2 regions of the Streptomyces sp. NRRL S-920 genome follow, and region 2 is predicted to be linked to the other one. Evidence: riboswitches for the same ligand, from Rfam matches in the RefSeq annotation. Region 2 holds a riboswitch; the other holds the start of a gene.
What was found. Region 2 has a riboswitch for cyclic di-AMP ahead of IG54_RS0127790 (M23 family metallopeptidase). Riboswitches for the same ligand answer to the same signal wherever they lie in the genome.
Positions count from the first base shown of each region.

Region 1: another riboswitch for cyclic di-AMP. It lies ahead of IG54_RS0104260 (C40 family peptidase); the one in region 2 lies ahead of IG54_RS0127790 (M23 family metallopeptidase).

Region 1 is NZ_JODF01000003.1:263,895-270,410, forward strand. It holds gene IG54_RS0104230 (8-amino-7-oxononanoate synthase) at 1-872, shown strand, start outside; gene IG54_RS0104235 (DUF397 domain-containing protein) at 912-1,136, opposite strand; gene IG54_RS0104240 (helix-turn-helix domain-containing protein) at 1,146-2,012, opposite strand; gene IG54_RS0104245 (ATP-binding protein) at 2,287-2,739, shown strand; gene IG54_RS0104250 (LysR family transcriptional regulator) at 2,758-3,675, opposite strand; gene IG54_RS0104255 (LysE family translocator) at 3,794-4,423, shown strand; gene IG54_RS0104260 (C40 family peptidase) at 4,480-4,953, opposite strand; cyclic di-AMP (ydaO/yuaA leader) riboswitch at 4,957-5,133, opposite strand; gene IG54_RS0104265 (hypothetical protein) at 5,482-5,790, opposite strand; gene IG54_RS0104270 (ATP-dependent Clp protease proteolytic subunit) at 5,798-6,433, opposite strand.
Region 2 is NZ_JODF01000048.1:19,180-25,695, forward strand. It holds gene trmB (tRNA (guanosine(46)-N7)-methyltransferase TrmB) at 1-10, shown strand, start outside; gene IG54_RS0127780 (PrsW family intramembrane metalloprotease) at 54-1,424, shown strand; gene IG54_RS0127785 (aldo/keto reductase) at 1,431-2,375, opposite strand; gene IG54_RS0127790 (M23 family metallopeptidase) at 2,455-3,543, opposite strand; cyclic di-AMP (ydaO/yuaA leader) riboswitch at 3,555-3,702, opposite strand; gene IG54_RS0127795 (PP2C family protein-serine/threonine phosphatase) at 3,877-5,016, opposite strand; tRNA gene IG54_RS0127800 (tRNA-Met) at 5,207-5,280, opposite strand; gene IG54_RS0127805 (alpha/beta fold hydrolase) at 5,402-6,295, opposite strand; gene IG54_RS0127810 (glycosyltransferase) at 6,438-6,516, shown strand, end outside.

The sequences.
Region 1 (6,516 bases), on a different contig from region 2:
GCGGCTTCGAGGCGGCGCTCGTGCTCTCCTCGGGGTACGCGGCCAACCTCGCGGCGGTCACCGCGCTCGCCCCGCACGGCTCGCTGATCGTCTCCGACGCGGGCAACCACGCCTCCTTGATCGACGGCTGCCGCCTCGCGCGCGGCGCCACCCAGGTGGTGCCGCACACCGACCCCGAGGCGGTGCGCAAGACGCTGGAGGGCCACGAAGGCCCCGCCGTCATGGTGTCCGACTCGGTGTTCTCGGTGGACGGCGACGCCGCACCGCTGGCCGAACTGGCGAACGTATGCCGGGAGTTCGGCGCGGGGCTCATCGTCGACGACGCCCACGGGCTCGGTGTGCTGGGCGACGGCGGCCGGGGCGCCCCGCAGGCCGCCGGGCTGGCGGGCGCCGCCGACACGGTGGTCACCGTCACCCTCTCGAAGTCCTTCGGCAGCCAGGGCGGCGCCGTGCTCGGACCCGCCAAGGTCATCGACCATCTGGTGAACGCCGCGCGGACCTTCATCTTCGACACGGGGCTCGCGCCCGCGGCGGTGGGCGCCGCGCTCGCGGCCCTGCGGCTGCTGCGCCGCGAGCCCGAACGCGCGGCTCGCGCGCGCCAGGTCGCCGCTGAGCTGCATCGACTCCTCACGGCCGAGGGTCTGTCGGCGGTACGCCCCGACGCCGCCGTCGTCTCCGTACGCGCGCCGTCACCGGAGTCGGCCGTGCGCTGGGCCGCCGACTGCCGGGCCGCGGGCCTGGCGGTGGGCTGCTTCAGGCCGCCATCGGTGCCGGACGGGATTTCGAGGCTGCGGCTGACCGCCCGCGCGGATCTCACCGGCCCACAGATCGCCGATGCCGTACGAGTGATCAGCCGCGCCGCGCCCCGATGAGACGGCCGACGGTCCGGCCCGCGCGGGGCCGGACCGCGCTCACCGGAGGCTGTCGACGAACGTCTCCCAGGGACCGGGGGAGAACAGCAGGGCGGGCCCCGCGGTGCTCTTCGAGTCGCGCACGGCCAGCAGGCCGCTCAGCGTGCCGGAGTCGAGCGTGGCTGTCTCGACACAGTTGTTCATTCCATTGCTGCGGCTGCTGCGCTGCCACCGCGCGCCCTGAAGGGTGGTGCTTGAAGGTACGTACCGAGGCATTGCGGTCATGGTGCCTCCTTACGCGCCGTCGTATAGCCCGGCGATGAATTCCTTTGAGTCCTCGGGGGAAAGCGCCTGTTCCTGAAGGGAGTTGAAGGCCTCCGTGTACGCCTGGAGGTCTTCTTTCCGTTCCAGGTAGAGGCTACTCGTCAAGTGGTCGAGAACAACCACATCCAGATCAGCAATGTTCCGAAAAGAGAACATAACGAAAGACCCGATGAGACCCACATGCTCTCCGGAGGCGAACGGCAGCACCTGAAGTCGCACCTGCGGCAACATCGCCACCTCCTGTAACCGTGCGAGCTGCCGCGCGAGGACTCCGGGACCGCCCACGGGTCGGCGCAAAACCGCCTCGTCCAGGACCACGCTCAGCCGCAGCGGCGGGTCCGCGCGCAGCACGTCCTGCCGGGCCAGGCGCACCTCCACCAGCGAGTCGACCTCCTTCTCGGAGAGCCCGCCGAGCGCGGCCCGGGTCACCGCGCGCGCGTACTCGGGGGTCTGGAGGAGGCCGGGGACCACCGAGGTCTCCAGGGTGCGCATCCAGCCGGCCTGCGCCTCCAGGCTGATGAAGTCGCGGTAGGCGGCGGGCAGCAGGTCACGGTAGGCCTTCCACCAGTGGTGACGCCCCGCGGTGCCGGTCTCGTCGGTCCCGGCCAACGCCACGAGCAGCTCGCTGAGGTGGGGGTCCCGCACCTCGTACGCGTCGAGCAGGAGGCGTACATCCGTGGCCTTCACGCCGCTGCGGCCGGTCTCGATCCGGCTCACCTTCGACTGGTGCCAGCCCACCTTCGCGGCGGCCTGGCTGCTGGTGAGGCCCGCGAGGCCGCGCAGCGCGCGCAGTTCGGCGCCGAGTCGGCGGCGGCGCACCGCGGGGCCGTGCTGCATGTCCGTCTCCTTCCGGACCGAGCCGTCGGGCGTCCCGGCGGCGGAGCGGGGGACAAAGGCGACAGTAGAGGAAGTGCCGCCCCTACGCCCAAATACGGTCGGCCGTAGCAGAGTTCACCGCTTCGAGCGACAGATATATGCACATCTCGGTGGATCGCCACCCGTGACCGGTTAAGGAGTGGGACGCTGGCCTGAAGCACCAGTCCGGGGCCGTCCTCGGGTCATCCGCTACGAGTTCGGAGACCGGCCCCGGTGGGAAAGGGACAGCGTCGCCATGGCAGATCACCAGGAAGCATCCGTCACTCTGCCGAGCGATCCCGCCTCGGTCTGCGCCGCCCGGAAATACGTGGCGAACGTCCTCATGGAATGGGGCCTGCCCGGTGACGCCGAGGTGGGGGACACCATCAGACTCATCGTCTCCGAGCTGGCCACGAACGCCGTGCAGCACACCCGCGGGCAGTCGCCCACCTTCACCGTGGACGTCGAGCTTGACCGGGACGAGCAGCTGCGGATCGGCGTCACCGACAGCCACCCGCGCTATCCGAAGCGGCTTCCGGCCGCCGTCCAGCAGGACAACGGCCGCGGCATGGTCATCGTCCGCTGGCTCACCGCCGAGTGCGGCGGCAGGCTCTCGGTCAGCCCCACCGAGGAGGGCGGCAAGACCGTGTGGATCGCCCTGCCCTGGACGGTCCCCGTCCAGCACCGGCACCGCGACCCGGCGCGCTGAGCGCGGGACGTCCCCGGCTCAGTTCGGACTCGCCGAGCGCCCGAACGCCCCGCGCAGCAGCGCCCGGAAGGAGTCCGCCGCCGCGTTCGACTCCTCGGCGCGGTAGCTGACGGAGATGGTCCGCCGCAGGTCACCGGGGTCGAGGAGCCGCATACCGACGGGCGTCGACGCGGTGCGCGCCACCATCTCGGGCACCACGGCGACCCCGAGCCCCGCGCTGACCAGGGCGCAGACCAGGACGTAGCCCGGCGTGCCGACGACCACGGAGGGGGTCGCACCGGCCCGCGCGAGAGCCCGCTCCACGGCATGCCGCGGCGGGTGGTCGGGCGCCATGCTGATCAGTGGCTGCCCGGCCAGCTCGGCCGGCGGCAGCCGGGACGTCCCGCTCGTCAGGGCGTGCCCCGGCTGGGTCACCAGGACCAGCTCCTCCACCAGGACCGGCTCGGCCGACACCCCGGAGGGCAGCGGCAAGGGGTCGGCGGGCTCGTAGGTGTGGGTGAGGGCCAGGTCGATCTCGCCCGCCGCCACGGCCGCCACACCGAAGGGCGGTTCGTGGTCGGTCACCGTCAGCTCCACCTCCGGATGGGCCCTGCGGAAAGCCGTCAGGACGGGCGGCAGCAGATGGATGCCCGCGGTCTGGAAGGTGCCCACGCGCAGCCGGCCCCCGGAGAGCCCGGCGAACCGCGCCAGTTCGTGCCGGGCCCGCTCCATCTCGTCGAGCACCCGGCGGGCATGGCCCACGAGAAGCTCACCCGCGCCGGTCAGCCTGGCCCCGCGGTGGTGGCGTACGAGAAGGGCGGCGCCCGCCTCCCGCTCCAGCTTGGCCAGCTGCTGGGAGAGCGCGGGCACGGTGTAGCCGAGGCGCTCGGCGGCCCGGGTGATCGAACCGGCCTCGGAGACTGCGACGAGCGCGGCGAGCCGTGTGGGGTCATACATGGGAACCGCCCTCCGTGCGACGCGCGCCTCGCCGGGCCGCGGGCTAAACGTCTGCTTAAGGCAGACCCAGGATATTGCACATACCCGCTGAAGGCCTCCGCCCGGCAGGCTGGGCGGCATGGACGCACAACTGGTCGCCTTCACCGGGGTCGCCGCGGGCATGGTTGCCGTGCCGGGCGCCGACTTCACCGTCGTCGTACGCAACGCCCTCGTCTCCCGGCGGGCCGGGGTCGCCTGTGCGATCGGCATCGCCGCCGGGCTTCTCGTGCACACGGCGCTGGCGGTCGCGGGGGTCGCGGCGGTGCTCGCGGCCGTGCCCGCGCTCTTCAAGGCGCTTCAAGTCGCCGGCGGGGTCTACGTGCTGTACCTGGCTGTCCGCGCGCTGCGCTCCGCGGCGCGGGCGGGCACCGTGCCGGGCGGCGAGCCGGGCGGTGAGCCGGTGGTGCGGGGCGGAGGTCTGCGCGAGGGCTTCCTCACCAACGCCCTGAACCCGAAGGCGTCCATCACGTTCCTCGGCGTGCTGCCGCAGTTCGTGCCCGAGGGCAGCCCCGCGATGCCCAGGACCCTGCTGCTCGCGGCCATCATCGTGGCGTTCGCCCTGCTGTGGTTCCCGGTCGTGGCGCTCCTGGTGGACCGCCTCGGCGGCCGGCTGCGCGGGCCGCGCGCCGCCCGCACCGCCGAAGCCCTCACCGGCGGCGCGCTCGGCGCGTTGGGTGTGGTGCTCGTCCTCGAACCGCTCCTGGCGTGACGCCGCACGGCCCCTCGGGGAGCGGCCGTGCGGCGTGCGGGGCGCGGCGAGCCGGATCAGCGGACGCGGCCGTACCAGACGCTCTTGGTCCAGATCTTCTCCAGGCGCACTACGGCCCCCTTCTTCGGCGAGTGCCAGATACGGCCGTTACCCGCGTAGATACCGACGTGGTAGACGTTGCGGCCCGAGTGGAAGAACACGAGGTCGCCGTGGGTCCGCTGGGACTTGGCGATGTGCCGGGTCTTGTTGTACTGCGCGGCGGCGGTGCGCGGCAGCTTCTTGCCCGTGCGCTTGAACGAGTACAGCGTCAGGCCCGAGCAGTCGAACCGGTTGGGCCCCGCGGCCCCGTAGCGGTACGGGGAGCCCTTCTTGGACGCCGCGATCTTGAGCGCCTTCGTCCCGTGGGTGGCTGCCTCGGCTTCCGACGTGAGCCCGGGGGCCACGATGGTGCCGCCTACGACGGCGAGCGTGAGAGCCGATGCGGCACCCGTCCTGCCGAGCAGCGACGGAACGTGATTCAGCGCGGTCATGCGTAACCCTTCGTCAGCCGCCTGTGAAGGATGACCTGTCGGGTTCGGGCAGGCGAAGATGCCCGGCCGCGTCGTGCTCTGCGGCTTCACCCCAAGGGCGTCGTCCGGACTTTCCGGACGGGCCCGCCGTGCTTGGGTCCTCCACTCCTGCCGGTGCACCGATGTCGACCGGTCATCCGGGTGGCGGCAGGACTCGGCGTCCGCCCGGATCGCCCCGCCGCTGTGGCGGAGGCTTGTCGTCGGAAGGGATCTTGACCCGAAAACGACTCGAAAACCGAGTCGAAACGGCGTTTTGTGAGGCTACTCACGACTGACCTGTTCGGGTGGACACTGCTGAATTCGACCCGAGCGCGCCTGGTCTGAGGATGGCTCGACCAGCACCGGAACGGTTCATTCCGCCCGCTTCGTGCGCGTCCTGTGCAACTCTCGGCCGCGTGATGACGGGCCACCGGATACGCCAAGTGGGGTAGCCCGACTGGTCCGTTTCAAAACGGACCCGGACGTTCCGAGAGGGCGGAGCGCGTCCGCTCACGGGCGTGTCGGGGGCGGCACGCCGACGCGACCGGTCCGCCGCTCACCGTCCAGGACGCGCAACGCGCGGGCGAGCGTGGCGGCGTGCACCTCGCTCTCGCCCCGCTGGTGCATGAGGGTCAGCGCGTCCCGCAGGGCGGTCGCCCGGCCGACCAGCGCCTGGGCGGCGCGCAGCCCGCCGTAGGTGTGCTCGGCGCGGGCGGGGTTGATCCGGCCGACCAGATCGACGACTTCGAGGTAGCGGTCGATCAACTCCGCCTCGGCGTGGGTCAGTGCGGGCAGCGGCGGCAGTTCGGGTGGCAGCATCCGCGCGTCACCTCGCCCCGCGCGCGTGGAGCGAGGTCTTGCGGCTCGGGATGATCCGGTCCACGAGGCCGTACTCGACCGCGGCGGGCGCGTCGAAGATCTTGTCCCGCTCGATGTCCGCGGTGATCCGCTCCTGGCTCTGGCCCGTGTGCCGTACGAGGAGTTCCGTCAGGAGCCGCCGGGTCCGCAGGATCTCGTCGGCCTGGATCGCCAGGTCGCTTGCCTGGCCCCGCATCGGCTCGGAGACGGCGGGCTGGTGGATCAGCACGCGCGCTCCGGGCAGCGCGTGCCGCTTGCCCGGTGTGCCCGCCGCCAGCAGCACGGCGGCGGCCGACGCCGCCTGCCCCAGACATGTCGTCTCCACATCGCAGCTGACGAACCGCATCGTGTCGTAGATGGCGGTCATCGCGCTGAACGAGCCGCCGGGGGAGTTGATGTAGAGGGAGATGTCGCGGTCCGGTGCCAGATATTCGAGGTGCATGAACTGCGCCATCACGTCGTTCGCCGACGTGTCGTCGATGGGCGTACCGAGGAAGACGATCCGCTCCTCCAGGAGCCGCGAGTACGGATCCAGGGTCCGCGTCCCCGAACTGGTGCGCTCGGTGAACTCGGGCAGGACATGGCGGGCGGACGGACGGTTCATGGCACGCCTCTTCTCTTCCGGTCGGCGGTGGCGGCCCGGGACGGGACCTCTGTAAAAAATGTACAGGACGTACGTAAGTCGGG
Region 2 (6,516 bases):
CCGGAGCTGACACCCCGTCGCGGTCACCCGTATCCCTCGTTAGGGTCAACGACGTGGCCACCAGTCCTCCGTATCCGATACCCCCCGAGGCCCCCGCCCCGGGGGAGCTGCGCCGCGCCCGCTGGTGGCAGCGGCGCGCGATACGGGCGGCCGGGCTCGTCACCCTGCTCGCCCTCTCCGGCCTGGTGATCCTCGCCCTGGTGAGGGAGCAGACCGGCACCGAGGGCTTCCTCGTCGGGCTCGGCCTCGCCACGGTTCCCGTACCGCTGCTCGTCGCCGCGTTCCGCTGGCTGGACCGGGTGGCGCCGGGGCCCTGGCGAAACCTCCTCTTCTCCTTCGCGTGGGGTGCCTGCGCGGCCGCGCTCGTCGCGATCGTCGCGAACAGTTTCGCGATCCGCTGGATAGCCACCGCCACCGCCGACCCCACCAGCGCCGACACCCTGGGCGCCACGGTCATCGCCCCGATCGTCGAGGAATCGGCCAAAGCGGCGGCCATACTCCTCGTCTTCCTCTTCCGCAGACGGGACTTCACCGGCCTCGTCGACGGCGTGGTGATCGCCGGGGTGACCGCGACCGGCTTCGCGTTCACCGAGAACATCCTCTACCTCGGCAACGCCTTCGTCACCGACCAGCTCAGCCGCGACAGCGGCCTCGCCTCCGTGACGGCCGCGACGTTCTTCGTACGCGTGGTCATGTCACCCTTCGCGCACCCGCTGTTCACGGTCCTGACCGGCATCGGCTTCGGCCTCGCCGCGTTCGCCGCCGAGCGCCATCACCTGCGCCGCGTACTGCTTCCCCTTACGGGACTGCTGCTCGCGATGGGCATGCACGCGCTGTGGAACGGCTCCGCGGTCTTCGGCCAGTACGGGTTCTTCACCGTGTACGCGCTCATCATGCTGCCCTCCTTCGGCCTGCTGACCTGGCTGGCGATCTGGACCCGGCAGCGCGAACTGCGCCTGATCCGCGCGGAGCTGCCCGCGTACACGGCGGCGGGCTGGCTCACCCCGCCCGAGCCGTTCGCGCTCGGCTCGATGCGCGCCCGCGCGTTGGCCCGCGACTACGCCTCGTACACCTGGGGAAAGGCCGCGGCCCGCACGGTCGTGGAGTACGAGATGTACGCGACGTCGCTCGCGTTCCTGCGCCACCGGGGCCGGCGCGGCAGGGCGGGCCCCGACTTCGTCGTACGCGAACGGGAGCTGCTCGAAAAGCTCTGGGAGCGCCGCGAACCGGCCCGCCCCGCCCTGGCCTACGCGGCCCGCGCGACGGCCCCGGTCATGCTCCCCATGCCCATGCCCGCGCCCATGCCGTACGCCGGGCACGGGTACGCGTACGGGTACCCGGGTCACCCCCAGGCCCCGTACGCGCAAGCTCCGCCCCTCCAAGCCCCGTACGTCCAAGCCCCGTACAACCCCTACCGCTCGTAGCCGCCGCTAGGCCGAAGCCGCCGTGAGCGCCGCGGTCTCCGTCTCCGTCAGTTCCACGTCCGCCACCGCCAGCAGGGCCGGCAGCTGCTCGACCGTGCGTGCGGAGGCGATCGGTGCCGCGACGGTGGGCTGTGCCGCCAGCCAGGCGAGCGCCACGGTCGCGACCTGGACGCCGCGCTCCGCCGCGATCGTGTCGAGCGCGGCGAGGACTCGGTCGCCCCGCTCGCTGCCCACGTACTCCTCGACCCGGCCGCTGCGCGCGCTCTCCACCCGTGCGCCGGGGCGGTACTTGCCGGTGAGGAAGCCGGACGCGAGCGCGAAGTAGGGGACGGCCGCGAGGCCGGAGCGGGAGGCGACCGCCTGGAGCGGGCCCTCGTAGGTGTCGCGGGAGACGAGGTTGTAGTGCGGCTGGAGCGCGACATAGCGCGCGAGGCCCTCGCGGTCGGAGAAGTCGAGGGACTCCTGGAGCCGCTCGGGGCTGATGTTGGAGGCGGCGATGGCGCGCACCTTGCCGGCCTCGACCAGCTCGTCGAGCACCCCGATGACCTCCTCCACCGGGACCGACGGGTCGTCGTAGTGGGTGTAGTAGAGGTCGATGTAGTCGGTGCCCAGGCGGCGCAGTGACGCGTCGGCGGCCCTCTTGACGGTGTCGGCGGCGAGCCCCTTGTACTCGGGGTGGGCGCCCACCTTCGTCGCGATGACGACGTCGGAGCGGTTGCCGCGCTCGGCCAGCCACTCGCCGATGACGGTCTCGGACTCGCCGCCCTTGTTGCCCTCCACCCAGTGCGAGTAGGCGTCGGCGGTGTCGATGAAGTTGCCGCCCGCCGCGGTGTAGGCGTCGAGGACGGCGAAGGACGCGGTCCGGTCGGCGGTCCAGCCGAAGACGTTGCCGCCGAGGGCGAGCGGGAAGACTTCGAGGTCGGATCCGCCGAGGGTACGAAGAGGAGTCATGCATTCCTCAACGTCCTTGCCGGAAAACGAATTCCGGGAACTCCCCCAAGGGAACGTCAAGTCCGCCCTACGGGACCGCTCAGGGGTTGAGGCCCTTGCTCCGCAGCCAGGCCAGCGGGTCGATGGCGGCGCCGCCGGAGGTGCGGACTTCCAGGTGGAGGTGGGGCCCGGTGACATTGCCGGTCGCGCCGACGCGGCCGATGACGTCGCCCGTGCTGACCTTCTGCCCGACGCTCACGTTGAGGGAGGACTGGTGGCAGTACCAGACCTCGGTGCCGTCCGACAGCTCCAGGACCGTGCGGTAGCCGTACGCGCCCGCCCAGCCGGCTTCCTTGACGGTGCCGGTGTGCACGGCCTTGAGCGGGGTACCCGTCGGCGCAGCGAAGTCGAGACCGGTGTGCTGACCGGAGGACCACATCGAGCCCGAGTCACCGAAGTGCGAGGTCAGGGTGTACGAGGAGGTGGGGATGGCGTAGCTTCTCGCGAGCTTGGCGCGACGCTCGGCCAGGGCCTTGGCCTTGCGGGCCTCCTCCTCCTTCTTCTTCTTCGCGGCAGCCTTGGCATCGGCCTTGGCGTCGGCCTCGCGCTTGGCTTCCTTCTGCTGGGCGGCGGCCTCCTCGGCGGCCTTCTTGGCGGCGGCCTCCTCGGCAGCGGTCCGCACCGCGTCGTCCGCCTGGTTCTGCTGGCTCTCGGCCTGCTGCATGATGCGGGCGCGCAGGGCCTCGCCCGCGTCGGAGGTGCCCTGCCCCGCGTCGGCGGTGGTCATACCGGCGGTCGTGAGCGGAGCGCCGGCGGGGACGGCATCGGAGCCCGCGGCGTCCGGCGCGTCGTCGGATATCAGGGAGCCCACGCCCGGAAGGGACTTGGCCTCCGGCAGCGAGTCGGTGACGGCGCCCAGGTCGGGCATCGATATGGAGACCGGGGGCTTGCCGTCCTGCGCGGTGGCGATGCCGCCCGCGCCGACGGCGGCGATGACGCCGACGCCCAGCACGGTGGAGCTGCGGGCGAGCCCGCCGCCGCCCTTCTTGTGCACACGGTGCCTGCCGCGGACGGGACGGACGGACTCCTCAGTGGGATTCCATTCCTCCCAGGTCTCCTGGTCGTACCCACCGAAATCGTCGTCGTTCGGTATGTACACGGCTTGGGGGGCAGGCCGGTTGGACGCCACTGGGGCGCACTCCTTTCCTTCCTTCTCGCCTACCGGGTTAGCTGACGGGTTCGGAGCAGGAAGGTCTCCTACGAACAGCTGGCACGGATGCACAGATGCCCGATTCACCCCAAGTTGGTGGTTCCCCGGCTCCCTTGCGGGATTAGGCGTGTGCGCACGGAGCCGCCTCTAGTGACGGCTGGGACGACCGTGCTGCGTTATCGAACGTTAATAGACAGGGGGTCCGTATTCCAAGCTGTTCCGGTTGATCGTTAACGCGGACCCCCGCCCACCCGCCACCGGAACTTCACATTCCCTTGACAGGACGTCAATTGTTCTGCGGAGCGGTGCACTTCAGTCACGGCCGGTGACCTCGGCGTCCCCGGCCGTCGGCCGCCGCACCGCGAGCAGCGCCATGTCGTCCGTCGCCGCGCCCCCGGTGTGCCGCCGTACCTCCTGCGCGAGCGCGGCGAGCAGCGCGTGCGGCCCCTCGCGGCCGGGGAAGATCCGCCCGCCGAGCCGGGTCGCGGGATCGTAGAACTCCCCCGCGGCGTCCCGCGCCTCCGAGAGGCCGTCTGTGTAGAAGAGCAGCATCGCGCCGGGCGGGAACTCCGACTCGTCCGCCCGGTCCGGCCAGAACCCCAGCTCACCCATGCCGAGCGGCAGCGCGGGCTCGCTCGCGGAGAGCACGCACAGCCGTCCGTCGCCGCGCAGCAGCAGGGGCGCCGGGTGCCCTCGGTTGACCAGCCGTACGGCCCCTTCGCCGTGCCGGATCTCCGCGAGGACGGCGGTGGTGAACCCCTCGAAGGCGTCGAGCCCGTCCCGCCGCATGCCTTCCCGCGCGAGCGCCCGCTCCAGGCGCTCCGCCACGGCCTCCAACGTGGCCTCCTGCTCGGCGGCCTCCCGGAACGCCCCGATGACGACGGCGACGGCCGCCACCGCGCCCATGCCCTTCCCCCGTACGTCCCCGACGACGAGCCGTACGCCGTGCGGGGTGTCCTGTACGGCGTACAGATCACCGCCGATGAACGCGTCGGCCTGCGCGGCCTCGTACCGCGCCGCGATGTCGAGCCCGCCGATGCGGGGGTCCGGCTGCGGCAGGACGGCGCGCTGGGTGGCCTCGGCGATGGAGCGGGCGGTGGCGAGGCGGTCGTATCCGCGGTGGATGACGCGGTTGATGACGATCGCGAGGGCGGCGACGGTCGCCACGGTGACCAGCTCGGTGACGGCCTCGACATGGCTGGTGTTGGTGTTGCCGTAGTGCAGTACGAGGACGGAGACGGAGGCCGCGATGCCCATGAGAACGGTGTGGAGCAGCGAATAGAAGGGGGCCGCGATCAGCGGGGCGGCGGTGAAGAGCGGGGCGGCGGTGAACTCGGCCGGGGTCGAGGCGTCGTACACGATCCCGACGGCCAGGAGCAGGACGGGCAGGGCGCGGACGAGGGCCCGCTCGTGCGCGGTGGTCCCGCCGCCCATTCCGCCACGCTGCCCCACCGCTTGTCTCCCGCCGAGTCCGCGCCCATCACCGCGCCGCACTCAGGCTTCCCGGAGCGGGGTGCGGGGGCGACCTGGTGGGGGCCGAGCGGGTTACGCACGTCCTGGGTGCCGCACGCCCTCTTGGCACACGGGGCCGGAAAACACCCAGGGCCGGAAGCGATGAACGCTTCCGGCCCTGGGTCTTCAGTAGCGGGGACAGGATTTGAACCTGCGACCTCTGGGTTATGAGCCCAGCGAGCTACCGAGCTGCTCCACCCCGCGTCGGTAAACACAACTGTACGGCATCCAAAGGGGTGAAGCGAACCACCGCTCCGGGGGGCCCGCCCGCGCCGGGCCGGAAGCCGGCGGACATCGCCTCGGTGGGGGGCCGCTGCCGGTCCTGTCATGCCGGGGCGAAGCACTCCACGGGGTTGAGGTAGGGAAGGGCTTCGAGCGGCTGGTCGGTGAAGAAACGGTCCATCAAGTCGGCCAGATCGGTGTCGCGCTCGATCTGCACCAGGTGGTCGGAGTCCTTGATCGTGGCGAACCGGGCCCCGAGCCCCTCGGCGACGCGGCGGCCGACGGGAGGGGGCGTGATGGAGTCGTGCTCGCCGGTGAACACGAGGGCGGGAGCGGTGATCACCGGCTCGGGCAGACTCCACGCGTGCGACAGGAGACGCTCGTGGTGGGTGACGTCCATGGCGAGTTCACGCGCGGTGAGATGGGCGAACCTCTGCCGCATCAGGCGAGCCACGGCAGCCCGTCGCCGCACGAACCCATGCTCGGGCGGTGACATGAACTGCTCGACCATGTCCTGGGCCACATCGTCGAGCAGGCCGTCGTCCACCATGCGGCGCCATCGGTGCGCGGAGGCGATGTACTCGGGGGAGATCTCCTGGGCGGTTCCCCCCAGCATCAGACGCGTGACCCGATCCGGGTGCCGTTGGGCAAGGCGCAGCGCGATGGCGGCTCCGAAGCACGCGCCGAATACGTTGACCGGTCCCAGCGAGAGCGCGTCGACGGCGTGGCGGACGGTGTCGGCGAGAAAGTCGATGCCGTGTTCGACCGGGAGGGGATCGGCGTCTCCGTAGCCGGGCAGTTCCAGGGTCAGCATGCTGCTGTGCGACAGGAGCACCCGCTCGTACCGCAGCCAGGAGAACCGATCCTGCGAGGAACCGCCCAGGACGACGACGGGTTCGGTCGCGCAGCCGCCCGCCGTGGCCAGGCGGGCCACGTACCGGAAGCCGCGGAAGTGCAACTCATGTTCTGTCACGTGCACGTCGATGCTCTGGGACATCCGCCCTGTATATCGACGGCCGGACGGCCGACACGGCATTTCACCGCCGGTTTGGTCCTTTCGAGCGTTACGCCGTGCTCGTCGGGGCTGTCGGAGGTGTTCCCCCGCACGGTCGACGGGCGCCATGTCCATACTCGGCCGCATGCGACTGCTGCTGGTGACGTGGGGCTCGACGGGTGACGTGGCCCCCTATGTCGGGCTGGGCGTACGCCTCGTCGCCG